Linked DNA regions of Marichromatium purpuratum 984. Each later gene encodes a partner of the first gene's protein in a complex. Links are inferred from orthologs where the notes say so. Each region holds a gene or a part of one and is shown on either strand. Other genes may lie near its edges. The genes, in order: metK and groL.

Region 1 (14,572 bases):
CCTGGCTGTGCGACACCGCTGCGCGCGACCCGCGCCTGGTGGCGATCACCCCGGCGATGTGCGAGGGCTCGGGGATGGGCGAGTTCGCCAAGCGTTTCCCGCAGCGTTTCCACGACGTCGGCATCGCCGAGCAGCATGCGGTGACGCTCGCCGCGGGCATGGCCTGCGAGGGCGTCAAGCCGGTGGTGGCGATCTATTCGAGCTTCCTCCAGCGCGCTTTCGACCAGCTCGTCCACGACGTCTGTCTGCAGCAGCTCGACGTCACCCTGGCGGTCGATCGTGGTGGTCTGGTGGGGGCCGACGGCGCCACCCACGCCGGCTGTTTCGATCTCAGCTTCTCGCGCCCGCTGCCCGATCTGGTGATCATGGCCCCGGCCGACGAGAACGAGTGTCGGCAGATGCTCAAGACCGGCTATGAGTTCAACGGGCCGGCGATGGTGCGCTATCCGCGTGGCGTCGGCCCCGGCGTCGCCGTCGATCCCGCTGCCCCGGCGCTGCCGATCGGGCGCGGTCTGCGGGTGCGCGAGGGCCAGCGGGTGGCGATGCTCGCCTTCGGCACCATGGTCGCGCCGGCGCTGGAAGTCGCCGAGGAGCTGGATGCGACGGTCGCCAACATGCGCTTCGTCAAGCCGCTCGATCGCGAACTGATCCTCGCGCTGGCGCGCGAGCATGCGCTGCTGGTCACCCTGGAGGAGAACACCCTCGCCGGTGGCGCCGGCAGCGCGATCACCGAACTGCTCAACGCCGAGGGCGTGGTGGTGCCGGTGCTCCAGCTCGGACTGCCCGATCGCAACGTCGACCACGCCACCCAGGCCGAGCAGCTCGCCGAGTGCGGGCTTGATGTCGCGGGTATCCGCGACTCGGTGAGCCGGGCGCTCGCCGCGCTCGAGACCAAGGCCCCACGCCGCGAGCAGACGCTCGCCGGCTAGCCGCCGCCGTGCCGGGCGCCACGCGCCCGGCCACCACCCCCCTCCCATCGCCGTCCCCGCCGTTGCCCGAGGAGCCGTCGATCATGCTCGAACCCATCGCCATCCCCGCCTTCGAGGACAACTACATCTGGCTGCTGCGCGCCCCCGGCGGCACCGGCGTGACCCTGGTCGATCCGGGCGAGGCCGCGCCGGTGCTGGCCTATCTCAGCGAGCACGGGCTGCATCTCGAGGCGGTGCTGCTCACCCATCATCACGGTGACCACATCGGTGGCGTCGAGACGCTGTGCGCCGCCTTTCCCGAGGTGGTCGTTTACGCCCCGGAGGACGCGCGCATCGCGCTGGCGCATCAGCGGGTGGGGGAGGGGGATGCCATCGAGCCCGTCGGGCTCGGCGTGACCTTCCGCGTGCTGGAGGTGCCGGGGCATACCGCGACCCATGTCGCCTATCTCGGCGAGGGACGGCTGTTCTGCGGCGATACCCTGTTCGCCGCCGGCTGTGGCCGGGTGTTCGACGGCACCGCCGAGCAGCTGGCGCGCTCGCTGGCGCGGATCGCGCGGCTGGCGCCGGAGACGCTGTGTTATTGCGCCCACGAGTACACCGAGGCCAACCTCGGCTTCGCTCAATGGGTCGAGCCGCAGCACGCGGCGCTCGAGGCGCGCATCGTCGAGGTGCGCGCGGCGCGTGCGGCGGGCCGGGCGACGGTGCCGAGCACGCTCGCCGAGGAACTGGCGACCAATCCCTTCCTGCGGGTCGCGGTGCCCGAGGTGCGCGCGGCCGCCGAGCGCTTCGCCGGCGAGGCGCTGGAGGAGTCGGCGGCGGTGTTCGCCGCGCTGCGACGCTGGAAGGACGAGCGCTACGATTGAGGGGCGCCGGCGCGTCCGGGGCGCGCGCCGGCGTTGGCTGGCTCAGTCGCCGCTGGGCAGCCCCAGCTCTTGCCACAGACGCAGCGTCGGACCGGACTGGTTCATGGTGTAGAAGTGCAGTCCGGGGGCGCCGCCCTCGATCAGGCGCCGGCACAGCTGTAGCACCACCTCGTGACCGAACTCGCGGGTGCTGGCGAGATCATCGCCGAAGCCCTCGAGCCGACGGCGGATCCAGCGCGGGATCTCGGCGCCGCAGGCATCGGAGAAGCGGGCGAGCTGGCTGTGGTTGGTGATCGGCATGATGCCGGGCACGATGGGGATGTCGATGCCCACTGCCTGGCAGCGCTCGATGAAGGCGAAATAGGCGTCGGCGTTGTAGAAGTACTGGGTGATGGCGGCGTCGGCGCCGGCCTCGACCTTGCGCTTGAAATTGGCCAGGTCGCGGTCCGGGGTGCCGGACTGGGGGTGGTACTCGGGATAGGCCGCGACCTCGATGCGGAAGTGATCGCCGGTGCGCGCGCGGATGAACTCGACGAGTTCGTTGGCATAGCGGAAGTCACCGCCGATGCCGCCGCCCATGCCCGAGGGCAGGTCGCCGCGCAGCGCCACCAGGCGGTCGATGCCCTGTTCGCGGTAGTGCCCCAGCAGCTCTTCGACCTCGGCCCGGGGAGAGCCGATGCAGGCGAGATGGGGGGCGGTGTCGATGCCCTGGCTGCGCAGCCAGGAGACGGTCTCGAAGGTGCCCTTGCGGGTCGAGCCGCCAGCGCCGTAGGTGACCGAGAAATACCGCGGTGAGACGGTGTTGAGGGTGGCGATCTCGCTTTTGAGCCGCTCCATGCGCTCGGCGGTCTTGGGCGGGAAGAGTTCGAGGCTGTAGGTCGGGGTGGGATCTTGTGGCGACATGTTCTGGCACTCCGGCCACCGCCGCGCGAGGGCGCGGGCGCGCGGTGCGCGACGGTCGCGTGATGAGTTGAGGTGAGGAACCGTGGCGGCCGCGACGGCCGTAGCCAAGAGGCCACGACTGCCGCGTCCGGGACGCGCGAGCCGCTTAGTAGCGGTAGTGCTCGGGCTTGTACGGTCCGTTCACATCGACGCCGATGTAGGCCGCCTGATCCTCGGTGAGGGTGGTCAGGTGCGCGCCGATCTTGTCCAGGTGCAGTCGCGCGACCTCCTCGTCGAGGTGCTTGGGCAGGATGTAGACGCCGATCGGGTACGCGTCTTCCTTGGTGAAGAGTTCGATCTGCGCCAGCACCTGGTTGGTGAAGCTGTTGGACATCACGAAGCTCGGGTGGCCGGTGGCGCAGCCGAGGTTCACCAGTCGACCCTGGGCGAGCATGATGATGCGCTTGCCGTCGGGGAAGATGATGTGATCGACCTGCGGCTTGATCTCCTCCCACTGGTACTGGCTGACGCTGGCGATGTCGATCTCGTTGTCGAAGTGACCGATGTTGCAGACGATCGCCTGATCCTTCATCGCCGCCATGTGGTCGTGGCCGATGATGTCCTTGTTGCCGGTGGTGGTGACGAAGATGTCGGCGATCGGCGCCGCCTCTTCCATGGTCACCACGCGGAAGCCTTCCATCGCCGCCTGCAGGGCGCAGATCGGGTCGATCTCCGAGACCCACACGGTGGCGCCGAGTCCGCGCAGCGACTGCGCGCAGCCCTTGCCGACGTCGCCATAGCCGCAGACCATGGAGATCTTGCCGGCGATCATCACGTCGGTGGCGCGCTTGATGCCGTCGACGAGCGATTCGCGACAACCGTAGAGGTTGTCGAACTTGGATTTGGTCACCGAGTCGTTGACATTGATCGCGGGGAACAGCAGCGAACCGTTCTTGGCCATCTCGTAGAGACGGTGGACACCGGTGGTGGTCTCCTCGGTGACGCCCTTGATGCCCTCGGCGATCTTGTGCCAGTGCTGGCCGTCACGCTCGAAGGTGCGCCCGAGCACGCCGAGCACCGCGGTCCACTCCTCGTTGTCCTCGGCGCAGGGCGCGGGGACCGCGCCGGCCTTCTCGTACTCGACGCCCTTGTGCACCAGCAGGGTGGCGTCGCCGCCGTCGTCGAGGATCATGTTCGGGCCCTGGCCGTCGGGCCAGTTGAGCACCTGCTCGGTGCACCACCAGTACTCCTCCAGGGTCTCGCCCTTCCAGGCATAGACCGGCACGCCGGCAGCGGCGATCGCGGCGGCGGCGTGATCCTGGGTGGAGAAGATGTTGCACGAGCACCAGCGCACCTCGGCGCCGAGCGCGACCAGGGTCTCGATCAGCACGGCGGTCTGGATGGTCATGTGCAGGCTGCCGGTGATGCGGGCGCCGGCGAGGGGCTTGGAGGGACCGTACTTCTCGCGCAGGGCCATCAGGCCCGGCATCTCGGTCTCGGCGATGGCGATCTCGCGACGACCGAAGTCGGCGAGGGTGATGTCAGCGACCTTGTAATCGGTGAACTCACTCATGGTTGATCAACTCTTCTTGATGAATCGTGAGTGAGCGCCGTTCGAACTGTATGCCCCGTCCCCGAGCCTGGCCCGGACCTCGATGGTCCCGGGTTGCAGCGCTCCTCGGTGGCGGGGGGCTGGGTGGGCTTAGAGCCCGGCGGCGGCGCGCAGCGCCTCGGCCTTGTCGGTCCGCTCCCAGGTGAAACCGGCCTCGGGACGACCGAAGTGACCGTAGGCGGCGGTATCGCGATACTTGATCAGCTCGTGGTTGGTCAGGTCAAGCATGTTGATGATGCCATAGGGGCGCAGGTCGAAGTGCTCGCGCACCAGCTCGACGATGCGCTCCTCGCTCACATGCGCGGTGCCGAAGGTCTCGATCGAGACCGAGGTCGGCTCGGCGACGCCGATGGCGTAGGAGACCTGGATCTCGCACTTGTCGGCGAGTCCGGCGGCGACGATGTTCTTGGCGACATAGCGACCGGCGTAGGCGGCCGAGCGATCGACCTTGGACGGGTCCTTGCCGGAGAAGGCGCCACCGCCGTGACGGGCCATGCCGCCGTAGGTGTCGACGATGATCTTGCGCCCGGTCAGGCCGCAGTCGCCGACTGGGCCGCCGATGACGAACTTGCCGGTGGGGTTGATGTGGTACTTGGTCTCGGCGTTGAGCCAACCGGTAGCGCCGAGCACGGGCTTGATCACCTCCTCCATCACCGCTTCCTGCAGCACGCGCTCGCTGACCTCTTCGCCGTGCTGGGTGGAGAGCACCACGGCGTCGACGCCGACCGGCTTGCCGTCGCGGTAGCGCATGGTGATCTGCGACTTGGCGTCGGGACGCAGCCAGGGCAGGGTGCCGTTCTTGCGTACCTCGGCCTGACGCTTCACCAGGCGGTGGGCGTAGTCGATCGGCGCCGGCATCAGCATGTCGGTCTCGTTGGTGGCATAGCCGAACATCAGGCCCTGGTCACCGGCGCCCTGGGCCTCCTCGCTCTCGCGATCGACACCCTGGTTGATGTCCTTGGACTGCTCGCCGAGGGCGATCATCACGCCGCAGGTGTTGCCGTCGAAGCCGACCTCGGAGTTGTCGTAGCCGATGTCCTTGACCACCTCACGCACCACGCGCTCGTAATCGATCTTGAGGTCGGCGTCGGTCACAGTGATCTCGCCGGCGAGCATCACGAAGCCGGTCTTGACCAGGGTCTCGCAGGCCACGCGCGCCTTGGCGTGGTTGGGGTCGCGGCGATAGATCTCGTCGAGGACGGCGTCCGAGATCTGGTCTGCCATCTTGTCCGGATGTCCTTCGGAGACCGATTCCGAGGTGAAGATGTAGTCCTTGCTCATACGAGTCGAGCCCTATTCATGGCGCCAGGGTGGCGCGTTGATGAAGCCGCCCATGATAGCGGCTCGCGTGACGTTCGCGAAGCCCGCGCCGCGGCGTCATGATGCGGCGATCGGTGGCGATCGGGGCGAGATTTGGAATCCCCTTCCGTTCCGGTAACATGCGAGGCGCGGACGGGTCGCCGACATCCTTCCCGGTCGCCGGCGCGTGGCTGCTGGGGATGCGTTCGGGGGGGCGGATGTGGCATGTTGCCCGGGGGCTGGGAGCAGACTCCGGCCTGCTGGTGGCCGCCGCCACCGCCCTGTTGCGTCCGCTCCAGTGGCCCCTTCTCCCGGGTCCGCGCTCGTCGGCGTCGTGCTCGCGAGGACGCGAATGTCCCCTTCGGTCGCGCCCGTCAGGGTGGCGGCCCCGCACCATCGAACCGCCAACTCGGAGGACCGTCATGGTTTCACTCGAGACCCCCGTGTGTGACTTCGGCCAACCGGCCCCGGACTTCGCCCTGCCGGGCGTCGACGGCCGCACCTGGACGCGCGATGCCTGCAGCGGCGAGCGCGGACTGCTGGTGATGTTCATCTGCAACCACTGCCCTTACGTCCAGTCGGTGCGTGACCGTATCGTGCGCGATACCGCCGAACTGGCCACGCTCGGTATCGGCAGCGTGGCGATCATGTCCAACGACGTCGCCGACTACCCCGAGGACTCGTTCGACAACATGCGCGAGATCGCCGAGCGTTTCGCCTTCCCCTTCCCCTATCTCTACGACGCCGACCAGGCGGTGGCCAAGGCCTATGGTGCGGTCTGCACCCCCGACTTCTTCGGCTACAACGCCGCGCTCGAGCTGCAGTATCGCGGTCGGCTCGATGCCAGTCGCAAGCAGGCCGCCCCCGCCGACGTGCGCCGCGACCTGTTCGAGGCGATGCGCGAGGTCGCGCTGAGCGGGCGCGGCCCGGCCGAGCAGATCCCGAGCATGGGCTGCTCGATCAAGTGGATGGAGGGCTGAGCGCGGCCCAGCCCGCGCCGGTGCGCCCGGCGCGGTGGTAAACTGATGTGGTATTTCCAGCGTCAATCCTGAATATTATGAAATGTTAAAATAGTTTTTGGCGGTATAAGTTTGTTTTGATGTCCGACCCTAGACCTTTGGTTCACAATCAAGGGCCCTGTGTGGAACTCTCCGGCCAACTCGCGCGTTCTCGCCCCGGGTCGGAGGATGGGAACTTCCCTGCTCGATGCGGCCGCCAGCCCCGCACGCCACATTCATCGCATTCGCGGGCCGTTTCCGGGTGAGCCTCAGTCCGTCGTGATGCCTCGGCGCTCCGGTCCGCACAATCAGTATCTTCGTCATCGTCAACTTCAGGAGGGGCTCATGTCCTCACGCAGAGAACTCGCCAACGCCGTCCGGGCACTTGCCATGGATGCGGTGCAGAAGGCCAAGTCCGGGCACCCGGGCGCGCCGATGGGCATGGCCGACATCGCCGAGGTGTTGTGGAACGACTTCATGAGTCACAATCCGGCCAACCCCCAGTGGCCGGATCGTGATCGCTTCGTGCTCTCCAACGGGCACGGCTCGATGCTGCTGTATTCTCTGCTCCATCTCACCGGCTACGACCTCGGTATCGAGGACCTCAAGCAGTTCCGCCAGCTCCACTCCAAGACCCCGGGTCACCCCGAGTACGGCTATGCCCCCGGTGTCGAGACCACCACCGGGCCGCTCGGTCAGGGCATCACCAATGCCGTCGGCATGGCGATCGCGGAGAAGGCGCTCGCCGCCCAGTTCAACCGCCCCGGTCACGACATCGTCGACCATCACACCTACGCCTTCCTCGGCGACGGTTGCTTGATGGAAGGCATCTCGCACGAGGCCTGCTCGCTCGCCGGCGCGCTCGGTTTGGGCAAGCTGATCGCCGTCTATGACGACAACAACATTTCCATCGACGGCGAGGTGCGCGGCGAGGGTGACACCCCCGGCTGGTTCCTCGACGACACCCCCAAGCGCTTCGAGGCCTATGGCTGGCACGTCATCGCCAAGGTCGACGGTCACGACCCCGACGCGATCCAGGTTGCGCTCGAAGAGGCGCGTGCGGTCACCGATCGGCCGACGCTGATCTGTTGCCAGACCATCATCGGCTACGGCTCGCCCAACAAGCAGGGTACTGAGTCCTGTCACGGCGCCGCGCTCGGCGAGGAGGAGATCGCGCTCACCCGCGAGGCGCTAGGCTGGAACCACGCACCGTTCGAGATCCCCAAGGAGGTCTACGCCGGCTGGAGCGCACGCGAGCGCGGCGCCGCCGCCGAGGGCGCGTGGCGCGAGCGCTTCGCCGCCTACGCCAAGGCCTATCCCGCCGCGGCCGCCGAGTTCGAGCGACGCATGGCCGGTGAGCTGCCGGAGGACTGGGCCGCGCAGGCCGATGCCTTCATCGCCGGGGTCGCCGCCAAGGGCGAGAGCATCGCCTCGCGCAAGGCCTCGCAGAATGCGCTCAACGGTTTCGGTCCGCTACTGCCGGAGCTGCTCGGCGGCTCGGCCGATCTGGCCGGTTCCAACCTGTCGCTGTGGCAGGGCTGCAAGGGCATCGGCAAGGACGACGCGGCGGGGAACTACGTCTACTACGGCGTGCGCGAGTTCGGCATGTCGGCGATCATGAACGGTATCGCCCTGCACGGCGGCTTCGTGCCCTATGGCGCGACCTTCCTGATGTTCTCCGAGTACGCCCGCAACGCGCTGCGCATGGCGGCGCTGATGAAGGTGCCCTCGATCTTCGTCTACACCCACGACTCCATCGGTCTCGGCGAGGACGGTCCCACTCACCAGCCGGTCGAGCAGATCCCGACCCTGCGCATGATCCCCAACATGAACGTGTGGCGGCCCTGCGACGCGGTCGAGTCGGCGGTCGCCTGGCGTCAGGCGATCGAGCGGCGCGACGGCCCCAGTTCGCTGATCTTTTCGCGTCAGGCGCTGCCGCACGTCGAGCGTGACGCCGAGCAGCTGGCGGCGATCGCGCGCGGCGGCTACGTGGTGCGCGATTGCGCCGGCACTCCCGAGGTGATCATCATCGCCACCGGCTCCGAGGTCGCACTCGCCCTCGGTGCCGCCGAGGCGCTCGAAGGGCGCGCGGTGCGCGTGGTGTCGATGCCCTCGACTGACGCCTTCGACGCCCAGGACGCGGCCTATCGCGAGTCGGTGCTGCCGCGCGCGGTCGAGGCGCGGGTGGCCGTCGAGGCGGCCGTCGGCGACGGTTGGTGGAAGTACGTCGGTTCGCGCGGCGCGGTGCTCGGCATCGATCGCTTCGGCGAATCGGCCCCGGCCGGCGCGCTGTTCAAGGAATTCGGTTTCACCGTCGACAACCTGGTCGCGGTCGTCGAGGGGGTGCTGCAGGGTTGATGGGTCCGGTCGCCGGGGCTCCCCATCTCCGGTGGCCGAACGCTCAATGACCGACAACCGCGCGGGCCGTGGCGATGCGGCGTCGCGCACGCCCTCGCGGTTCGACATATTTCGCTCAACAAGTTAAGGAGCTTGAACGCATGACAATCAAAGTCGGTATCAACGGGTTCGGTCGTATCGGTCGGATGACCTTCCGGGCGATCTCCAAGCACTTCCCGGACATCGAAGTGGTGGCGATCAACGACCTGCTCGACCCCGAGTACCTGGCCTACATGCTCAAGTACGACTCGGTGCACGGTCGCTTCCCCGGCGAGGTCGCGGTCGACGGCTCGACCATGATCGTCGACGGCAAGCGCATCCGTCTCACCGCCGAGCGCGACCCGGCCAACCTCAAGTGGAACGAGGCCGGGGTCGAGCTGGTGATCGAGAGCACCGGCTTCTTCCTCACCGCCGAGGCCTGCCAGAAACACCTCGACGCCGGCGCCCGCAAGGTGGTGCAGAGCGCGCCCTCGAAGGACGCCACGCCGATGTTCGTGTTCGGCGTCAACCACCAGGAGTACGCCGGTCAGACGATCGTCTCGGCCGCTTCCTGCACCACCAACTGTCTGGCGCCCGTGGCCAAGGTGCTCAACGACAACTGGGGCGTGAAGCGTGGCCTGATGACCACGGTGCACGCCGCCACCGCCAGCCAGAAGACCGTCGACGGTCCGTCGATGAAGGACTGGCGCGGTGGTCGCGGTATCCTCGAGAACATCATCCCGTCCTCGACCGGCGCGGCCAAGGCCGTCGGCAAGGTGCTGCCGGCGCTCAACGGCAAGCTCACCGGCATGTCCTTCCGCGTGCCGACCTCGGACGTCTCGGTGGTCGACCTCACCGTCGAGCTTGAGGCGCCGGCCGACTACGACGCCATCTGCGCGGCGATGCGCAAGGCCGCCGAGGGTGAGATGGCCGGTGTGCTCGCCTACACCGAGGACAAGGTGGTCTCGACCGATTTCCGCGGCTTCAATGCCCCCTCGATCTTCGATGCCACCGCCGGCATCGCCCTCGATCCGACCTTCATCAAGGTCGTCTCCTGGTACGACAACGAGTTCGGCTACACCTGCAACATGCTGCGGCTGGTCGAGTACGTGGCCAACAACTGAGGCCGCGCACGGTGCCGCGAGGCGCCGTCGTCCCGGTGACCGCCGTCTGGCGGTCGCCGCCGCGCCGTCGACCGCTCCGGTCGGCGGCCCCGCCGAGGGCGATCAGGCAAGCCCGGGCTTGCGCCTGATCTCCTTCCTCATCCATCCAGAGGGTTTTTCATGTCCTTCATCAAGCTCACCGACCTCGATCTCGCCGGCAAGCGGGTGCTGATCCGCTCTGACCTCAACGTGCCGGTCAAGGATGGCCTGGTCAGCTCGGATGCGCGCATCCGCGCCTCGCTGGCGACCTACGAGCACTGTCTGCGCGCCGGCGCGCGAGTGCTGGTGATGTCGCACCTGGGCCGTCCCCAGGAGGGCGAGTTCTCCGCCGAGAACTCACTCGCCCCGGTCGCCGCCGATCTCGGCGCCAAGCTCGGGCGCGAGGTGCGGCTGGTGCGTGACTATCTCGACACCCCGCCGGAGGTCGCCGAGGGCGAGCTGGTGCTGCTCGAGAACGTGCGTTTCAACGCCGGCGAGAAGAAGGACGACGAGACGCTGGCGCGGCGCTACGCGGCGCTGTGCGACGTCTTCGTGATGGACGCCTTCGGCACCGCCCACCGCGCCCAGGCCTCGACCCATGGCGTCGGACACTTCGCCCCCCAGGCCTGCGCCGGGTTGCTGCTCAGCGCCGAACTCGAGGCGCTGCGTCAGGCGCTGGCCGAGCCGGCGCGCCCGATGGTCGCCATCGTCGGCGGCTCCAAGGTCTCGACCAAGCTCACCGTGCTCGAATCGCTTGCCGAGAAGGTCGACCAGCTGGTGGTCGGCGGCGGCATCGCCAACACCTTCCTCGCCGCCGCCGGGCTGCCGGTCGGCCAATCGCTGCACGAGGCCGATCTGGTGCCCACCGCCAAGGCGTTGATGGAGACCATGGCCGCGCGCGGCGCCGGCATCCCGATCGCCACCGACGTGGTCTGCGGCAAGCGCTTCGACGAGCAGGAGCGGGCGGTGATCAAGGCCGCTGCCGAGGTCACCGAGGACGACATGATCTTCGACATCGGCCCGGACTCGGCACACGCCCTGGCCGAGGTCATCCAGGGGGCCGGCACCATCGTCTGGAACGGCCCGGTCGGGGTGTTTGAGTTCGACCAGTTCGGCGCGGGCACCCGGGTGGTCGCCGAGGCGATCGCCGCGGCCCCCGGCTTCAGCCTCGCCGGCGGTGGTGACACCATCGCCGCGATCCAGAAGTACGGCATCGAGGACCGTGTTTCCTACATCTCCACCGCCGGTGGCGCTTTCCTCGAGTATCTAGAGGGTAAGACCCTGCCCGCGGTGGCCATGCTCGAGGCCCGGGCCAAGGACTGATCGACCCGATGGTCGATCCTGGCCGCGCCATCCGGCGCGGCCCCATTTGCACGCGGGAGGCAGTGACACATGCCCAGACGTACCAAGATCGTTGCAACCCTGGGGCCGGCAACCGACGCGCCCGAGGTCATGGACGGGCTCATCCGCGCGGGTCTCGATCTGGCCCGCCTCAACCTCTCCCACGACAGCCACGCGCGCCATCGCGAGCGTGTCGAGCGGCTGCGCGAGCGCGCCCGCGCCGGCGCTGCCGAGGTGGCGGTGCTGTTCGACCTGCAGGGACCGAAGATCCGTATCGGGCGCTTCGCCGACGGGTCGATCGTGCTCGAGCGCGGCGCGCCCTTCGCCATCGATGCCGGGTGTCCGCTCGATGCCGGTGACGCGACCCGGGTCGGCACCACCTATCCGGCGCTCGCCGAGGACGTGCGCGCCGGCGACACCCTGCTGCTCGACGACGGCGCCATCGAGCTGTGGGTCGAGTCGGTCGAGGGCGGGCGGATGGCCTGCCGGGTGGTGATCGGCGGCAAGCTCTCCAACAACAAGGGGATCAACCGCAAGGGCGGGGGGCTCTCGGCCCCGGCGCTGACCGACAAGGATCTGGCCGACATCCGCTTCGCCGCCGAACTCGACGCCGACTACCTGGCCGTCTCCTTCGTGCGCAGCGCCGAGGACGTACGCCAGGCACGCGCCCACTTCCAGGCCGCCGGCGGTCGCGGTGGGGTGGTGGCCAAGATCGAGCGCGCCGAGGCGCTCGACGGTATCGACGAGATCATCAACGCCGCCGACGCCATCATGGTCGCGCGCGGCGATCTCGGGGTGGAGATCGGCGATGCCGAGCTGCCGGCGGTGCAGAAGCACCTCATCAGCCGCGCCCGCGAACTCAACAGCGTGGTGATCACCGCCACCCAGATGATGCAGTCGATGATCGAGAACCCGATCCCGACCCGCGCCGAGGTCTTCGACGTCGCCAATGCGGTGCTCGACGGTACCGACGCGGTGATGCTCTCGGCCGAGAGTTCGATCGGCAGCAACCCGGTGAAGGTGGTCGAGGCGCTCGATCGCATCTGTCGCGAGGCCGAGAAGAGCGCCACCCGCTCCGGGCATCGGCTCGATTCGGTGTTCGGGCGTGTCGACGAGGCCATCGCCATGGCGGCGATGTACACCGCCAACCACCTCGGAGTGAAGGCGATCGCCGCGCTCACCGAGACCGGCTCGACGGTGAAGTGGATGTCGCGCATCAGCTCCGGTATCCCCATCCACGCCATGACCCGCTTCGACTCGACCCGGCGCAAGGTCTGTCTGTTCCGTGGCGTCTATCCGGTCGCCTTCGATGTCGCCAGTACCGACATCCACGAGGTCAACCGCGAGGTGATCGAGGAGCTGCTGCGACGCGGCACCGTGCGCGACGGCGACTTGGTGATCATCACCAAGGGCGATCGCAGCGGGGTCGAGGGCCAGACCAACATCATGAAGATCATGAGGGTCGGAGAGCATCGAACTGCGAGCGAAGATTGACCCACGGGCGTATCCTGAACATCGATTCCACCCCTGTCACTGACACGAGGAGAACATCATGGCCCTGATTTCCATGCGCCAGCTGCTGGATCACGCCGCCGAGCGCGGCTACGGCGTGCCCGCCTTCAACGTCAACAATCTCGAACAGATGCGCGCCATCATGGAGGCGGCTGACGAGACCGACTCGCCGGTGATCGTCCAGGCCTCGGCCGGTGCGCGCAAGTACGCCGGTGCGCCCTTCCTGCGTCACCTGATCCTCGCCGCGATCGAGGAGTGGCCGCATATCCCGGTGTGCATGCACCAGGACCACGGCACCTCGCCGGCGGTCTGCCAGCGCTCTATCCAGCTCGGCTTCTCCTCGGTGATGATGGACGGTTCGCTGGGCGAGGACGGCAAGACCCCGACCAGCTACGACTACAACGTCGACGTCACCCGTCGGGTGGTCGAGATCGCCCACGCCTGCGGCGTCTCGGTCGAGGGCGAGCTGGGTTGTCTGGGCTCGCTCGAGACCGGCACCGCGGGCGAGGAGGACGGCATCGGCGCCGAGGGCACGCTCGACCACAGCCAGCTGCTGACCGACCCCGAGGAGGCCGCCGACTTCGTTGCCAAGACCAAGGTCGACGCCCTGGCGATCGCCATCGGCACTTCCCACGGCGCCTACAAGTTCACCCGGCCGCCGACCGGCGACATCCTCGCCATCAGCCGCATCAAGGAGATCCACCAACGCATCCCCAACACCCATCTGGTGATGCACGGCTCCTCCTCGGTGCCGCAGGAATGGCTGGCGATCATCAACGAGTTCGGCGGCGACATGGGCGAGACCTATGGCGTGCCGGTCGAGGAGATCGTCGAGGGCATCAAGCACGGGGTGCGCAAGGTCAACATCGACACCGACCTGCGCATGGCCTCGACCGGTGCCATCCGCAAGCACCTCGCCGAGAATCGCGCCAACTTCGATCCGCGCAAGTACTACATTGCCGCCACCAAGGCGATGAAGGACATCTGCCGGACCCGCTACGAGGCCTTCGGCACCGCCGGTAACGCCAGCAAGATCACTGCGCTCTCGCTGGAGCGGATGACTGCCTGCTACGACAGCGGTGAACTCGACCCACGCATCAACTGATCGGTGCGCGCGAGGCCGGTGGGCGTCTGCTCATCGGCCATTCGACCGGGGCCCGGCAACGGACCCCGGTCGCCTTGGGGTAGAATCTCCGCCAGCGACCATCCGGTCGGACCTGGATCTCGTGGAGTTGCTTCCCCATGCTTGGTTTCATTCGTAACGCAATCATCCTCTCGGCCATCGCCCTGGCGCTGCTGATGCTGACCCTCTCCTGGGCCCCGTACGGACTCAAGCCGCGGCTCTGGCAGCTCAACGAACTGCTCGCACAGGATCAGGCGGTCGCCGAGTATCCCTACGATTTCCGCGTCCTGACCTTCCTCAACGGGGTCGCCACGGTGACCAGTCCGCGCGCCTCGACGGTCGAGGAATCACGCTATCTCGGCTGGATCGACCCGACGCTGGGCAATGGCGACGCGTCGGCCCAGGCGCAGTCGCTGCGCACCGCGCGCGAGCGCCTGAGCTATACCGAGCTGTACGTGCTCCAGCTGCTGCTGTCGCAGTCCGACGTCGACTCGG
Region 2 (14,652 bases), 2.8 Mb from region 1 along the record:
TTCCAGCAAGTCGCCGAGGACGTCTACTGTATCGAGACCGGCCTCTATCGCCACGGACTGGCGGCCTGCTATCTGATCCGCTCGAACGATCGGCTCGCCTTCGTCGACACCGGCACCGACCACACGGTACCGGCACTGCTCGACGTCATCGCCGAGCTGGGACTGAGCCCCGACGACGTCGACTACGTCATTCCCACCCACGTCCATCTCGACCATGCCGGCGGCAGCGGCTCGCTGATGGCCGCCTGCCCCGAGGCGCGGCTGGTGGTCCATCCACGTGGCGCACCTCACCTGATCGACCCCGAGCGGCTGATCGCCGGCGCCACCGCGGTCTATGGCGAGGAGGGCTTCGCCAGCGACTACGGCACCCTGCGCCCGGTGCCCGAGGAGCGCGTGATCGCCGCCGAGCACGGTCAGACCTTCCAGCTCGGCGCACGTACCCTGACCTTTCTCGACACCCCGGGACACGCCAACCACCATGGCTGCATCCTCGACTCGCTCACCCAGGGGATCTTCACCGGCGACACCTTCGGCATCTCCTACCGCGAACTCGACACCGACGCCGGTCCCTGGCTGTTCGCCCCGACCACCCCGGTCGCCTTCGACCCCGAGGCCTGGTTCGAGACCCTCGATCAGCTGATGGCGCTCGAACCACGGGTGATGTACCTGACCCACTACGGCCGGGTCGATCGCCCCGCCGAACTGGTCGGGATGCTGCGCGAGAGCATCCGCGCGCTGGCCGAGCTGGCGCTGGCCGAGGAAGGACGCGACGACCCCGGGCGCGGCGAACGACTGACCCGGGCGGTCGCCGACTGGCTGATCAGCGGCGCGCGCGCGCACGGCGTCGCCCTCGACGAGCCCCGGCTGCGGGAGCTGCTCGCGGTCGATATCGGACTCAATGCCCAGGGGCTGGAGGTGTGGCTGAAGCGGCGCGAGAAACGGGCCGCGCGCTGACCCCAAAACACCCCGCCCGCGGATTGCGGGCGGGGCACGGGATCAATCGACGAGCTGATAGCTGGCGCCGCAGTACGGGCAGGTGACGCGACCGTCCGGGGCGTCGGCGATCGGCAGATAGACCCGCGGATGGAGGTCCCATACCGGGGTCTCCGGCCGCGGACAGGCGAGCGGCAGTTGCGCGCGCGTGACCGCGATCGGCGCCTCTTGCTGGGGTTGACGAATAGCGGGATTGGCCATGGATCGAACCTCCGTGATCGTGGGCGCCGTGCCCTCGACGGACACGGCGCGAGTCGCACTCAGACCAGGGTCAGCCACTCGGCGCGGGCCGCGTCGCGACCGTGGACCAGGTCGAAATAGGCCGACTGCAGTCGCTCGGTGATCGGCCCGCGGGTGCCGGCGCCGATCGCCCGACCGTCGACCTCGCGGATCGGGGTGACCTCGGCGGCGGTGCCGGTGAAGAAGGCCTCGTCGGCGATATAGACCTCATCGCGAGTGATGCGCTTCTCCACCACCTCGATGCCGAACTCCTTGGCCAGGGTGATCACGGTGCGACGGGTGATGCCGTCGAGCGCCGAGGTCAGGTCCGGGGTGTAGAGCACGCCGTCGCGGACGATGAAGACGTTCTCGCCGCTGCCTTCCATCACATAGCCCGAGGCGTCGAGCAGCAGCGCCTCGTCGTAGCCGTCGCGCTGCGCCTCCTGCAGCGCCAGCATCGAGTTCATGTAGTTGCCGTTGGCCTTGGCGCGGCACATGGTGATGTTGACGTGATGGCGGGTGAAGGAGGAGAACTTCACGCGGATGCCGTTGCGCATGTTCTCCTCGCCCAGGTAGGAGCCCCAGGACCAGGCGGCGACCACGCAGTGCACCTTGAGGTTGTCGGCGCGCAGGCCCATGCCCTCCGGTCCGTAGAAGCACATCGGGCGCAGATAGGCCGAGTCGAGACCGTTCTCGCGCACCACTGCGCACTGCGCCGCGTTGAGGGTGTCACGATCCCAGGGCATGTCCATGCCGAGGATGTGCGCCGAGTTGAACAACCGGTCGGTATGCTCCTGGAGCCGGAAGATGGCCGCGCCCCGATCGGTCTGATAGGCGCGAACGCCCTCGAAGACCCCCATGCCGTAGTGCAGGGTATGGGTCAGTACATGGGTCTGGGCCTCGCGCCAGGGCACCATCTCACCATCCAGCCAGATCAGACCGTCGCGGTCCGCCATCGTCGTCATATTCTGCTCCGTATCTCCCGGGCCCAGGCTCGGGTCCGGTCACCATAATGAGGGCCCAGAGGCCCCGATCGGTCCGCGCGAGGCGGACCCCAGATAACATGTGCGCGGCGATACCCGGCCAGGCCGGGTCGTCTCGACACCCCATTGACTGGCGCGTCTGTCGGTCCTGCGCCCGGCGACGGAACCGAGGCGCGCCCGAAACGATCGGTTCCGCCGCCCGCTCGGGGCGCGACGGACCGCTCGACAGGCCGGCGCCGGAAACGCCGGCCGATCCCCGGCCCATATCGAGACCGGACACAGACACCCGCCCGCCATCCGGTCGCGCCGGGGTCACGGTGGGAGGGGTCTGGAATGCGTGGGCAGCCGCTAGCCGCACTCCTCCATCAGCTCGCACCACAGCGCCCGGACCCGCGCGCGCTCGTCCAGCAACTGGTCGTCGGCGATGGTCTTGGGCTGTTCCTGCAGGGCGCTGCGATGATAGGCGGCACGTAAGACCTTGTAGGCCTCGGCGAGGTTCTCAGCGGTATCTCCCGGCAGCAGGTCGATGCGTGCCAGGGTATCGAGCAGGCGGACGTTGTCGGTCCAGTCGGCGAGCTCCGGGTGATCGGCAGCCCAGCGCAGTACAGCGTATTGAACCATAAACTCGATATCGGCAATACCACCAGGACCTTGCTTGAGGTCAAAGCGCCCATCGCCGCTGCGATCGAGGTTGGCGCGCATCTTGGCGCGCATCTCGCGCACGTCGCGACGCAGCTGCTCGGGATCGCGGCGACGACAGAGGATCTCGCGGCGCACCTCGGCGAAGCGACGCGCCAGCTCGGGGTCACCGGCGACCGGACGGGCGCGCACCAGCGCCTGGTGCTCCCAGGTCCAGGCGTCCTTGTCCTGATAAGCGGCAAAGGCGCCGATCGAGCGCACCAGCATCCCCTTGCCGCCGTCCGGGCGCAGCCGCATGTCGACCTCGTAGAGCGTCCCCGAGGGGGTGCGGGTGGTCAGCATGTGGATCATCCGCTGACCGAGACGGGCGTAGAACTGCTCGTTGCTGATCTCGCGCTCGCCGTCGGTCATCGCCGTCATCGAGTCGCTGGCATGGACGAACACCAGATCGAGGTCGGAACCATAGCCAAGCTCGATGCCACCGAGCTTGCCGTAGCCGAGCACCAGGAACCCCGAGCCCTCGCCGGGGATCGCGCTGGGACGACCGTGACGCGCCTGCAGGTGCGCCAGGGTCAGCTCGAGCACCCGCGTCACCGTGGCCTCGGCGATCTCGGTGAGATAATCGCTGACCACCATCAGCGGGATCACCCCGGTGAGATCGGCCGCCGCCACCCGCAGCATGTTGCCCTGGGCGAACTGACGCAGCCGCTCCATCTGCTGCTCGAGGTCCTCGGGGTCGACCGGTCCGAGCAACACGTCGAGTTCCTCGTCGAGTCCCTCGCGGCGCAGCGGGTCATAGAGCCGGCGCGGGTCGATCATCTCGTCGAGCAGCAGCGGCTGACGCGACAGCCGGTCGGTGAACCAGGGACTCATCCCCGCCAGTCGCGCCAGCTGCGAGAGGATGCAGGGGTGCTCGACCAGCATCGCCAGATAGGAGGTGCGCCGCGCCACCGCTTCGAGCAGGCGCAGCACCCGCTCGAGGGCGAGATCGGCGTGTTCGCTGGCGGCGACGATCGGCAGCGCCAGCGGCATCAGCTGCGCCAGACGCTCGCTGCCGCGGCGGCTCACCTTGCGCTCGATGGTGTCGCGGAAGGCATCGATGTGCACCAGCGCCGACTCGGGGCTGACGAAGCCGGACTCGGCGAGCAGCGCGAGCGCCTGCTCGCGCTCGTACTCGCCGCGCCACAGCGCCGCCAGCTCGTGCTCGTGCTCGTGGTCGGCCGGCTCGTCCTCGCCGCTCGGCGGCGCGAACACCTCGTCGAAGTGGTGCTGCACCCGTTCGCGGTGCGCGGCAAGCACCGGGGCAAAGCTCGCCCAGTCGGCGAAGCCCATCGCGCGCGCCATCCGCTCGCGCGCCGCCTCGTCCTCGGGCAGGGTGTGGGTCTGGCGATCGCGCCAGGCCTGCAGCCGGTTCTCGACCCGGCGCAGGAAACAATAGCCCTCATCGAGTTCGCGCACCGCCTCGGGCGGCAACAGCTCGCGTTCACCCAACAGCGCCAGCACCTCGCGGATCGGACGGATCTGCAACTCCGCATCGCGCCCGCCGCGCACCAGCTGGAAGGCCTGACCGATGAACTCGATCTCGCGGATCCCGCCGGGACCGAGCTTGATGTTGGCGTCCATGCCGCGCCGATACAGCTCCTTGGCGATCAGCCGCTTGAGTTCGCGCAGCGACTCGATCGCGCCGAAATCAAGATAGCGCCGGTAGACGAAGGGCCGCAGCATCGCCTCGAGCTGGGCGATGTCCTCGGCGTCACCGCATACCGCGCGCGCCTTGATCATCGCGTAGCGCTCCCACTCGCGCGCCTGCGACTGGTAGTAGTCCTCCATGGCATCGAAGCACATCGCCAGCGGCCCCGACTCACCGAAGGGACGCAGCCGGGTGTCGACGCGGAACACGAAGCCGTCGACCGTCTGCTGGCCGAGCGCCTGCACCAGACGCTGACCGAGCCGGGTAAAGAACTGCTCGTTGCTGAGCGCGCGTGGCCCGTCGCGGACCTCGCCGCGTTCGGGGAAGGCGAAGATGAGATCGATGTCGGAGCTGAGATTGAGTTCGCGCGCGCCGAGCTTGCCCATCGCCAGCACCACCATCTCCAGGGCGCGCCCCTCGGCATCGCAGGGCACGCCGAGTTCGGCACGGGTCCAGTCCTGGAGCTTGCCGAGCGCCTGACGGATACAGCAGTCGGCAAGCTCGGAGAGGTCCTCGAGCACCTCCTCGAGCGCGCCCTCGCCGCTGAGATCACGCCACACGATGCGCACCTGCTCGCGGCGCCGGAACAGCCGCAGCGCGCGCGCCAGCGCCTGTTCGTCGTCGACCCCGGCGAGCGCTTGGGTCAACGCGCGATCGAGATCCCCCGGCCCATAGGTGCGGAAGAGATCGCCGCTGGCCAGCAGCTCGGCGAACATCTCGGGGTGACGCTGCACCTCCAGCGCGACGAACTCGCTGCCGTCCCAGACCGCGGCGCGGGCGCGCGCGAAGACGGGGGAATCGGGCACCTCGACACCCGTCTCGGCGGCCCAGGCCAGCCAGTCCTGCCAGTGACTCTCGGTGACGGGTTCGGTGCTCATCGGTTGGTTCATCGGCGCTACAGGGTCTCGATCTGGTAGTCGGCACCGATGCGGCTTGCCGCGCCCGGCGCCAGGTTGAGGGTCTCGGAGGCGGTGTTGACCGTCTCCACGCAGAGGAAGCGGCGCGCGTCCTCGGGCGCGAGATCGTCGGCAAAACGGTGGATCTCGGTCGCGCCCGGGTTCCACACCACCCAGGTACGGCTGCCGCGCGCGCGCACCCGGATGCGTCGCCCCAGCACCGGATCGTCGAGCCACAGCGGACCGGGGGCGTCGAGATAGATACGATTGACCTCCTCGCCGCCGGCGCTCACCGGACCTTGCTGCCGACATGGCGCAACCGGCGCGCCCCGTGCCTTGTCCAGATAACACCGACCATCGAGCCCGTGCAAGCGAACCCGGTCGGACGCGCCGACGCGCAGATAGGTATGCAGCCCCTGGGTGAGCGTCCAGGGGTGATCGGCATCGTTGCGGGTCTCCAGGGTCAGCCCCAGGGTCGCCCCGACGCGAATCTCCAGCAAGAGCGTGCAGGGGTGCGGCCAGGCGGCGAGGGCCCCGGACTCCGGCACCAGACGCAGCCGCACCACCCCATCGGACTGGGGCGCACAGTCGAGCAGCCGCCAGTCGGCGGTGCGGGCGAAACCGTGGATCGGACCACCGTCCGGGTCGACCCCGAACCAGGGCCAGCACAGCGGGACCCCGCCCATGCGCTCGCGCCCGGGACGGAAGGCGGTGCGACTGCCGATGAACAGCAGGTCCTCGGCGCAACCGCGCGGTCGGTAGGCGAGCACCTGGGCCCGACGGACCGAGACCAGCGCCTCGGCCAGCGGGGTCTCGATCCGGGCGAGCAGATCGCCCGCCGCGGTCGCGACCAGCCGCACCCCGGCGCAGACCGCCTCCCCCACCTCACCCATCAGCCCCGCCCCCACGCGACGCAAACGAGCACCATGAACAGACGAGGGAAAGCGGGCGAGGACATCGGCGGCAACCTTCACGAATGCGGATTCGATCGATTATACGCCGCATGACGGGAGTGAGCGGCCAGCGGCCAGGATGTTGAACCGCAAAGCCGCAAAGTACGCAAAGGATCTCGAAAGCAGCCGGTCGTCAGTGGACTACATGCGCTCTTGCTATTGATTACAGCCATCTAGTGGTCTTGGCTTGCCACGCCGCAGGAAAAACAAGGAGAAAAAACCAACTCACCTTCGCGTTCTTCGCGGCTTTGCGGTTCAACCTTCCCGCGGCTGGCGACTGGCGACTGGCGACTGATAGCTGACGGCTGGCGGCTGAAAACCGCCCCAAACGAAAAAGGCCCCGCCGAAGCGGGGCCTTTCTTGTGGTGCGACGAACGCGCCGGGCTTACATCATGCCCATGCCGCCCATGCCGCCCATGCCGCCCATGTCAGGTGCGGCCGGAGCGTCTTCCTTCGGCTCATCGGCGACCATCGCCTCGGTGGTGATCATCAGACCAGCCACGGACGCGGCGTTCTGCAGCGCCGAGCGGGTGACCTTGGTCGGGTCGAGGATACCCATTTCGACCATGTCGCCGTACTCGCCGTTGGCGGCGTTGTAGCCGAAGTTGCCCTCACCCTCGGCGACCTTGTTGAGGATCACCGACGGCTCGTCACCGGCATTGGCGACGATCTGACGCAGCGGCTCTTCCATCGAACGACGGGCGATCTGGATGCCGACGTTGCGGTCGTGGTTGTCATCGGAGAGATCCTTGATGGCGGTCAGCGCACGCACCAGCGCGGTACCACCACCGGGGACGATGCCCTCCTCGACGGCGGCGCGGGTGGCGTGCAGCGCGTCCTCGACGCGGGCCTTCTTCTCCTTCATCTCCATCTCGGTAGCGGCACCGACCTTGATCACGGCCACACCACCGGCGAGCTTCGCCAGACGCTCCTGGAGCTTCTCGCGGTCGTAGTCCGAGGAGGTCTCCTCGACCTGCGCGCGGATCTGCTCGCAACGGTTCTTGATGTCGATCTCGGCGCCGGCGCCGTCGATGATGGTGGTCTCATCCTTGCCGACCTGGACCTTCTTGGCGGTGCCCAGCTCGTTGAGGGTGGCCTTCTCCAGCGACAGACCGACCTCTTCGGCGATCACGGTGGCGCCGGTGAGGATGGCGATGTCCTGCAGCATGGCCTTGCGACGATCACCGAAGCCCGGGGCCTTGACGGCGCAGACCTTGACGATGCCACGGATGGTGTTGACCACCAGGGTGGCCAGCGCCTCGCCCTCGACGTCCTCGGCGATGATCAGCAGCGGCTTGCCGGCCTTGGCGACGGCCTCGAGCACGGGGAGCAGATCACGGATGTTCGAGATCTTCTTGTCGAACAGCAGGATGTAGGGATCGTCCAGCTCGGCGCTCTGGCTCTGCTGGTTGTTGATGAAGTAGGGCGAGAGGTAGCCGCGGTCGAACTGCATGCCCTCGACGACGTCGAGTTCGTTGCTCAGCGAGGTACCGTCCTCGACGGTGATGACGCCTTCCTTGCCGACCTTCTCCATCGCCTCGGCGATGATCTTGCCGATCGACTCGTCGGAGTTGGCCGAGATGGTGCCGACCTGAGCGATCGCCTTGTTCTCGGTGCAGGGCTTGGAGAGACCACGCAGCTCGGCGGTGGCGGCCTCGACGGCCTTGTCCATGCCGCGCTTGAGGTCCATCGGGTTCATGCCGGCGGCAACCGCCTTCAGACCCTCGCGGACCATCGCCTGGGCAAGCACGGTCGCGGTGGTGGTGCCGTCACCGGCGATGTCGGAGGTCTGCGAGGCAACCTCCTTCACCATCTGCGCGCCCATGTTCTGGAACTTGTCGGCAAGCTCGATCTCCTTGGCCACGGAGACGCCGTCCTTGGTGACGGTCGGTGCGCCGAAGGACTTCTCCAGCACCACGTTGCGGCCCTTCGGACCCAGGGTCACCTTGACTGCGTCGGCGAGGACGTTGACGCCCTCCATCATGCGGGCGCGGGCGTCACCACCGAACTTCACGTCTTTTGCACTCATTGTCTAGCTTCCTCGAGTATGAATTCTGGTCGTATCGGAATGGATGCGGGGGAGCGCTCGGCTCAACCCTCGACGACACCCATGATGTCGTCCTCGCGCATCACCAAGAACTCCTGGCCGTCGAGCTTGACCTCGGTGCCGGAGTACTTGCCGAACAGCACACGGTCGCCGACCTTGACGTCGAGGCCACGGGCCTCACCGTTGTCGAGGATCTTGCCGTTGCCGACAGCGACCACCTCGCCCTGGATCGGCTTCTCGGTGGCCGAGTCCGGGATCACGATACCGGCGGCGGTGGTGCGCTCTTCTTCCATGCGACGGACGACGACGCGATCATGCAAGGGACGGATGTTCATTAAGGGCTCCTCGTAACGGTTGAGAAGTGGATCTATCTGTATCTAGAGCGCCACAGCGGTGGTGACCGAGGGTCTGTTAGCACTCACCTGAAACGAGTGCTAATAGTAGAGACAAAATCCATGCTGTCAAGGGTCCGATGACGGGCCGATCTCAACCACGAAAGTCAGCGACCGCAACGCAGGAACAAGGTCTGGCGGTGTCGGCAGAAAGGCGGGCGGGGGCGGCAGGGCGCGCCGTCACGACCAAGGCGCGACGGCGCGCGGGAGGAGCGCGAGTCAGTCCTCGCGACGGTAGTCACCCTCGATGACGCGGGGCTCGTCGGGGGAGCGGAAGGGGTCCTGCCCCTGCACCGTGGTCACCGAGATCCCACGCACGTAGCGCAGCACCAGCACCCGGCGCAGCGGCGGCACCAGCAGCAGGAAGCCGACGACGTCGGTGAGGAAACCGGGCAGCAGCAGGAAGAGTCCGGCGACCAGCAACAGGGCGCCGTCCATCATCTCGAGCGCGGGCACCTCGCCGCGGTCGCTCAGCTCGCGGACCCGCAGCAGCACGCCGAAACCCTGGTGGCGGACCAACCAGGTCCCGATCACCGCAGTGAGGATCGACAGCATGATGGTCGACAGGGCGCCGATCTCGGAACCGACCTCGATCAGCAGATAGATCTCGATCAGCGGCAGCCCGATGAATAGCACAAGAAAAAGCAGCACGGCGTTAGTCTCGATCAGGGTGGAAGACCAGGATCCCGGAGAGCGGGACCGGCGAGCGCCCGCGCCAATCGGACAGCGGGCATATCGGCTCTCCCGCGACCCGAGGTCGGGGAGGCGACTGGAGGAAGGACGGCAGCATAGCCATGCCCTGCAGCATAGTGCATCGCACGCCCCGAATGGAACCGGCGACCAGCCGCCAGAAGATCGAACCGCTAAGACACAAAGGCAGCGAAGGAAGAGGCCAAGGACTGAAGGCCGGCTCCCTTTCTCTCTTCTCCCTTCGTTCCCTTCGCGTCTTAGCGGTTCAGTACCCTGACCGCTGGCGACTGGCGACTGGCGACTGGAAGCCATATTGACAGCACGCGCCGGCGCCGCTCAGGATGCCGCAACACCCCGGCGTGAACCATCGGCGGACGCGGCGCACCAAGAAGGATCAGGCCATACCCGCAAGGAGACCCAGAGCATGCACCCGGCCCCCCGCCACCATCTGTTGCTGTGCACCTGCCCCGATGTCACCCAGGCGACCCGGCTCGCCGAACAGCTGGTCGAGGAGGAGCTGGCCGCCTGCGTCAACCTGGTCCCCGGCCTGACCTCGATCTATCGCTGGGCGGGCGAGATCGCCCGTGACAGCGAGGTCCTGCTGCTGATCAAGACCAGCGCCACGCGCAGCCGGGCGCTCATCGACCGACTCGCCGAACTCCACCCCTACGAGACCCCGGAGGCGATCGCCGTCCCCATCACCGAGGGACTCGCTGATTACTTGAACTGGATCGACACCGCCACAGGAGCACACCCCTGATGTCCCGCTTCGGCCCCCTGTCACGTCTGCTGCCCCTGCTCCTGCTGCTCGCGCTGCTGCTCCCGGGACTCGCCGCCCAGGCCCGCAACGACTTCCTGCTCCCGGATCAGGCCTTCCAGCCCAGCGCCGAGGCCATCGACGCCGACACCCTGAAGGTGCGCTGGCAGATCGCCGAGGGCTACTATCTCTACGCTGCCAAGTTCGCCTTCACCACCGACACCGCCGGCATCACCCTCGGTGAGCCGGTACTGCCCGAGCCCGAGATCAAGCAGGACGAGTTCTTCGGCGAGGTCGGCATCTATCGCGACACGGTCGAGATCACCCTGCCCGTGACGCGCACCGCTGCGGCCCCCGAGGTGCTCACCCTGGAGACCACCTCACAGGGCTGTGCCGACGCCGGGCTCTGCTACCCGCCGCATCGCCAACGCGTCCAGGTACGCCTGCCTGCGCCGCCGACCGCCGCGCCGGCCCCGGCGATCCCGCTGCCCGGCCTCGATGCCGGCGCCGGCATCAGCCGCGCCCTCGGCCTCGACGACGACGAGATCCTCACCGTCGACCAGGCCTTCGACCTCCAGGTCGAGGTGCTCGGCCCCGAACGGGTGCGACTGCACTGGGAGATCGCCCCCGGCACCTATCTCTATCGCGATCTGGTCGAGGTCGCGCTCGACGACGCCCGGCTCGCGCTCGAGCAGCCGGCGCTGCCGCCGGGCGAGATCAAGCACGACTCGGTGCTGCCCGACGGCAGCATCGGCGACGTCGCCGTCTATCACGACCGTCTCACCCTCGACCTGAGCCTGCGCCGCGCCACCACCGAGGCGCTCGACACCACCCTGGTGGTCGGCTACCAGGGCTGCGCCGAGCGCGGCATCTGCTACCCGCCGCAGACCCGCGCGGTGGCGCTCGCCCTCCCCGCCGGCGGCAGCGTCGCACCCCTCGCCGTCGCGCCGCCGCCGGCCACGCCCGCGCCGAGCGCGGCGCCGGTCTCCGAGCAGGACCGACTGGCCTCGACCCTGGCCAACGCCAGCCTGTGGACCAGCATGGCGCTGTTCTTCGGGCTCGGTCTGCTGCTCGCCTTCACCCCCTGCGTGTTCCCGATGATCCCGATCCTGTCCGGCATCATCGCCGGACAGGGTGCCGGCATCACCACCCGCCGTGCCTTCGTGCTGTCGCTGGTCTACGTGCTGGCGATGGCGCTGACCTACACCGTCGCCGGGGTGCTCGCCGGGCTGTTCGGCGCCAACCTCCAGGCCGCCTTCCAGGACCCTTGGATCCTCGGCGCCTTCGCCCTGGTGTTCATCGCCCTGGCGCTGTCGATGTTCGGCTTCTACGACCTCCAGCTACCCGCCGCGCTGCAATCGCGCCTGGCCGCACTCAGCAACCGCCAACAGGGCGGCACCCTCGCCGGGGTGGCGATCATGGGCCTGCTCTCTGCGCTGATCGTCGGTCCCTGCGTCGCCCCGCCACTGTTCGGCGCGCTCATCTACATCAGCCAGACCGGCGACGCGCTGCTCGGCGGCGTGGCGCTGTTCGCGCTGAGCCTCGGCATGGGCGCGCCGCTGATCGTCATCGGCACCTCGGCGGGCAAGCTGCTGCCCCGCGCCGGGGCCTGGATGGAGGCGGTCAAGGCGGTGTTCGGCGTCGCCCTGCTCGCCGTCGCCATCAGCCTGATCGAACGGGTGATCCCGGCGGCGGTGGCGATGTTGCTGTGGGGCCTGTTGCTGATCTGCTCGGCGGTCTATCTCGGCGCGCTCAGCCCGCTCGATCACGAGAGCGGCGGCTGGCGCAAGCTGTGGAAGGGACTCGGGGTGGCGCTGCTGGTCTATGGCAGCCTGATGCTGATCGGCGCCGCCGCCGGCGGCAAGGACACCCTGCAGCCGCTGCGCGGTCTCGGCATCGGCGGCGGCGAGGCGGCCCATGCCGCGTTCACCCGGGTCAAGACGGTCGCCGACCTCGACCGCGAACTGGCCGCCGCCAGCGCCCAGGGCCGCCCGGTGATGCTCGACTTCTATGCCGACTGGTGCGTCGCCTGCAAGGAGATGGAGCGCTACACCTTCAGCGACCCCGCGGTGATCGCCGAACTCGACCGCTTCGTGCTGCTGCAAGCTGATGTCACCGCCAACGACGCCGCCGATCAGGCGCTGATGCAGGGACGCTTCGGCATCCCCGGACCGCCGGCGGTGCTGTTCTTCGGCACCGACGGCGCCGAGCGCACCGGCTTCCGCCTGGTCGGCTTCACCCCCGCCGAGGCCTTCGCCGATCACCTGCGCCGGGCCGCGCCGTGAACCCGGTCAAGGTGGTGCTGGTCACCGCACTGGCCGGCGGCATCAGCATCGGCGCGGCGGTCCTCGGTCAGCGCTGGCTCGACCAGGGCGCCGACCGTGACCATCACGTCGGGCTGCGCGGCGGCACGCTCGACCAGCTGCCGGACTTCCGCCTGTCCGATCTCGGTGGGCGCGAACACACCAGCAACGCTTGGGCCGGCCGCCCGCTGGTCCTCAACTTCTGGGCAGTCTGGTGCCCAGACTGCGCCGAAGAGCTACCGCGACTCGAGCGCTTCGCCAGCGCCCATGCCACCACCGGATTGGCGGTGGTGGCGATCGCCGTCGACCGCCCGGAGACGACCCGCGCCTTCCTCGCCGAACACCCGCTCGATCTCACCGTGCTGCTCGCCGATCTCGAGGCCATCGACCTCGCCCGGCGCCTCGGCAACCGCGTCGAGGGACTGCCCTTCACCGTCGCCTTCGACGCCCGTGGCCGGCGCATCTTCAGCCACACCGGGGTGCTCGATCAGGCACAATTCGAACAACTCGCCGCCCGACTCGCTGACGACCCCGCGAGCGCCCGCTGACGGGGCGTGAATTCGCCGAACCAGCTGGACATCATCCCGTAAAATACGGACAATTCGCGGCGGTTCACTACTATTCAAAGCCGAAATAGTGGATCCGAAACCGTTGCAACCTTCGGCGAGGCAGCTGGCGACATGGCCGCGATCCTGGTCCTGAACGGACCCAATCTCAACCTCCTCGGCACCCGCGAGCCCGCGCACTACGGCAGCACCACGCTGGCCGACATCGAGCGCGAGCTGCAGCAGATGGCTGCACGGGCAGGACACGACCTCGCCTTCCTGCAGAGCAACGCCGAGCACGTCCTGGTCGACGCAGTCCACCGCGCGGCACACGAGAACGTGCGCTTCATCATCATCAATCCGGCCGCCTTCACCCACACCAGCGTCGCCCTGCGCGATGCGCTGCTGGGGGTCGCGATCCCCTTCATCGAGGTGCACCTGTCGAACGTGCACGCCCGCGAGCCGTTTCGCGCGCACTCCTACTTCTCCGACATCGCGGAGGGAGTGATCTGCGGGCTCGGAGCCGAGGGATACGCACTGGCGCTGCGCGCTGCGCTCACCCGCGTGGCGCAAGACCACACGAACGAGAAACACTGACCATGGACATCCGCAAGGTTAAGAAGCTGATCGAGCTGTTGGAGCAATCCGACGTCGCCGAGATCGAGATCCACGAGGGCGAGGAATCCGTGCGCATCAGCCGCCACGGCAGCACCGCCATGCCGGTCTACACCCCGCAGCAAGCCGCGGCTCCGGCCCCGGCCGCACCCGCGGCGAGCGTTGCCGCGAGCAGCGCCGACGAGGGCGATGACGAGGCCCCGCTCGAACTCCAGGGCGAGGTCGTGCGTTCGCCGATGGTCGGCACCTTCTACCGCGCCCCGGCGCCGGGCGCCAAGTCCTTCGTCGAGGAGGGCCAGTCGGTCAAGACCGGCGAGACCCTGTGCATCATCGAAGCGATGAAGATCCTCAACCAGATCGAGTGCGAACAGGCGGGTACCGTCAAGCGCATCCTGGTGGAGAACGGTCAGCCGGTCGAATACAACCAGCCGCTGTTCGTGATCGAGTGATCGAGTGAGGGGACGCCCCCTCGCGCGAGCGTCGACCCTGCGCCACCTCGGTGGCGCAGCCTGGCAACCGCTACAGAAGACACTGCAATCATGGCTGCAATGATCGAGAAGGTTCTGATCGCGAACCGCGGCGAGATCGCGCTCCGGGTGCTGCGCGCCTGTCGCGAACTCGGTATCAAGACGGTCGCGGTACACTCCGAGGCCGACCGCGACCTCAAGCACGTCCTGCTGGCCGACGAGGCCGTCTGCATCGGCCCGGCGGCATCCCAGCAGAGCTACCTCAACATCCCGGCGCTGATCAGCGCCGCTGAGGTCACCGACACCGTTGCCATCCACCCCGGCTACGGCTTCCTCTCAGAGAACGCCGACTTCGCCGAGCGCGTCGAGCACTCCGGCTTCATCTTCATCGGCCCGCGCCCCGAGACCATCCGCCTGATGGGCGACAAGGTCTCGGCGATCGAGGCGATGAAGGCCGCCGGCG

Evidence for each region.
Region 2: the proteins of metK (region 1) and groL are in contact, whole or in part, in a cryo-EM structure (PDB 8P4O), measured with the Escherichia coli proteins. The link is inferred for Marichromatium purpuratum 984 from one-to-one orthologs.

The regions. Positions count from the first base shown.
Region 1 is NZ_CP007031.1:3,050,068-3,064,639, reverse strand. What follows is about bases 3,473-6,377. They hold metK (methionine adenosyltransferase), read right to left. Parts: upstream 5,568-6,377; coding sequence 4,377-5,567; downstream 3,473-4,376. Other genes in these bases: MARPU_RS13290 (thioredoxin family protein), read left to right, coding at 6,008-6,377; ahcY (adenosylhomocysteinase), read right to left, coding at 3,473-4,247. In the rest of the region: dxs (1-deoxy-D-xylulose-5-phosphate synthase), read left to right, coding at 1-929; gloB (hydroxyacylglutathione hydrolase), read left to right, coding at 1,013-1,792; metF (methylenetetrahydrofolate reductase [NAD(P)H]), read right to left, coding at 1,835-2,695; more of ahcY, read right to left, coding at 2,841-3,472; more of MARPU_RS13290, read left to right, coding at 6,378-6,565; tkt (transketolase), read left to right, coding at 6,929-8,941; gap (type I glyceraldehyde-3-phosphate dehydrogenase), read left to right, coding at 9,082-10,083; MARPU_RS13275 (phosphoglycerate kinase), read left to right, coding at 10,243-11,424; pyk (pyruvate kinase), read left to right, coding at 11,494-12,936; fba (class II fructose-bisphosphate aldolase), read left to right, coding at 12,995-14,059; MARPU_RS13260 (hypothetical protein), read left to right, coding at 14,197-14,572. UniProt on the Escherichia coli protein: Catalyzes the formation of S-adenosylmethionine (AdoMet) from methionine and ATP.
Region 2 is NZ_CP007031.1:249,557-264,208, reverse strand. Bases 6,081-9,065 are described here. They hold groL (chaperonin GroEL), read right to left. Parts: upstream 8,403-9,065; coding sequence 6,759-8,402; downstream 6,081-6,758. Other genes in these bases: MARPU_RS17810 (FxsA family protein), read right to left, coding at 9,032-9,065; groES (co-chaperone GroES), read right to left, coding at 8,465-8,755; MARPU_RS01130 (D-hexose-6-phosphate mutarotase), read right to left, coding at 6,081-6,313. Outside these bases: MARPU_RS01150 (MBL fold metallo-hydrolase), read left to right, coding at 1-954; MARPU_RS01145 (zinc-finger domain-containing protein), read right to left, coding at 997-1,194; MARPU_RS01140 (branched-chain amino acid transaminase), read right to left, coding at 1,254-2,177; glnE (bifunctional [glutamate--ammonia ligase]-adenylyl-L-tyrosine phosphorylase/[glutamate--ammonia-ligase] adenylyltransferase), read right to left, coding at 2,544-5,402; more of MARPU_RS01130, read right to left, coding at 5,420-6,080; more of MARPU_RS17810, read right to left, coding at 9,066-9,463; divalent-cation tolerance protein CutA, read left to right, coding at 9,927-10,262; protein-disulfide reductase DsbD, read left to right, coding at 10,262-12,544; MARPU_RS01100 (TlpA family protein disulfide reductase), read left to right, coding at 12,541-13,110; aroQ (type II 3-dehydroquinate dehydratase), read left to right, coding at 13,243-13,704; accB (acetyl-CoA carboxylase biotin carboxyl carrier protein), read left to right, coding at 13,707-14,171; accC (acetyl-CoA carboxylase biotin carboxylase subunit), read left to right, coding at 14,271-14,652.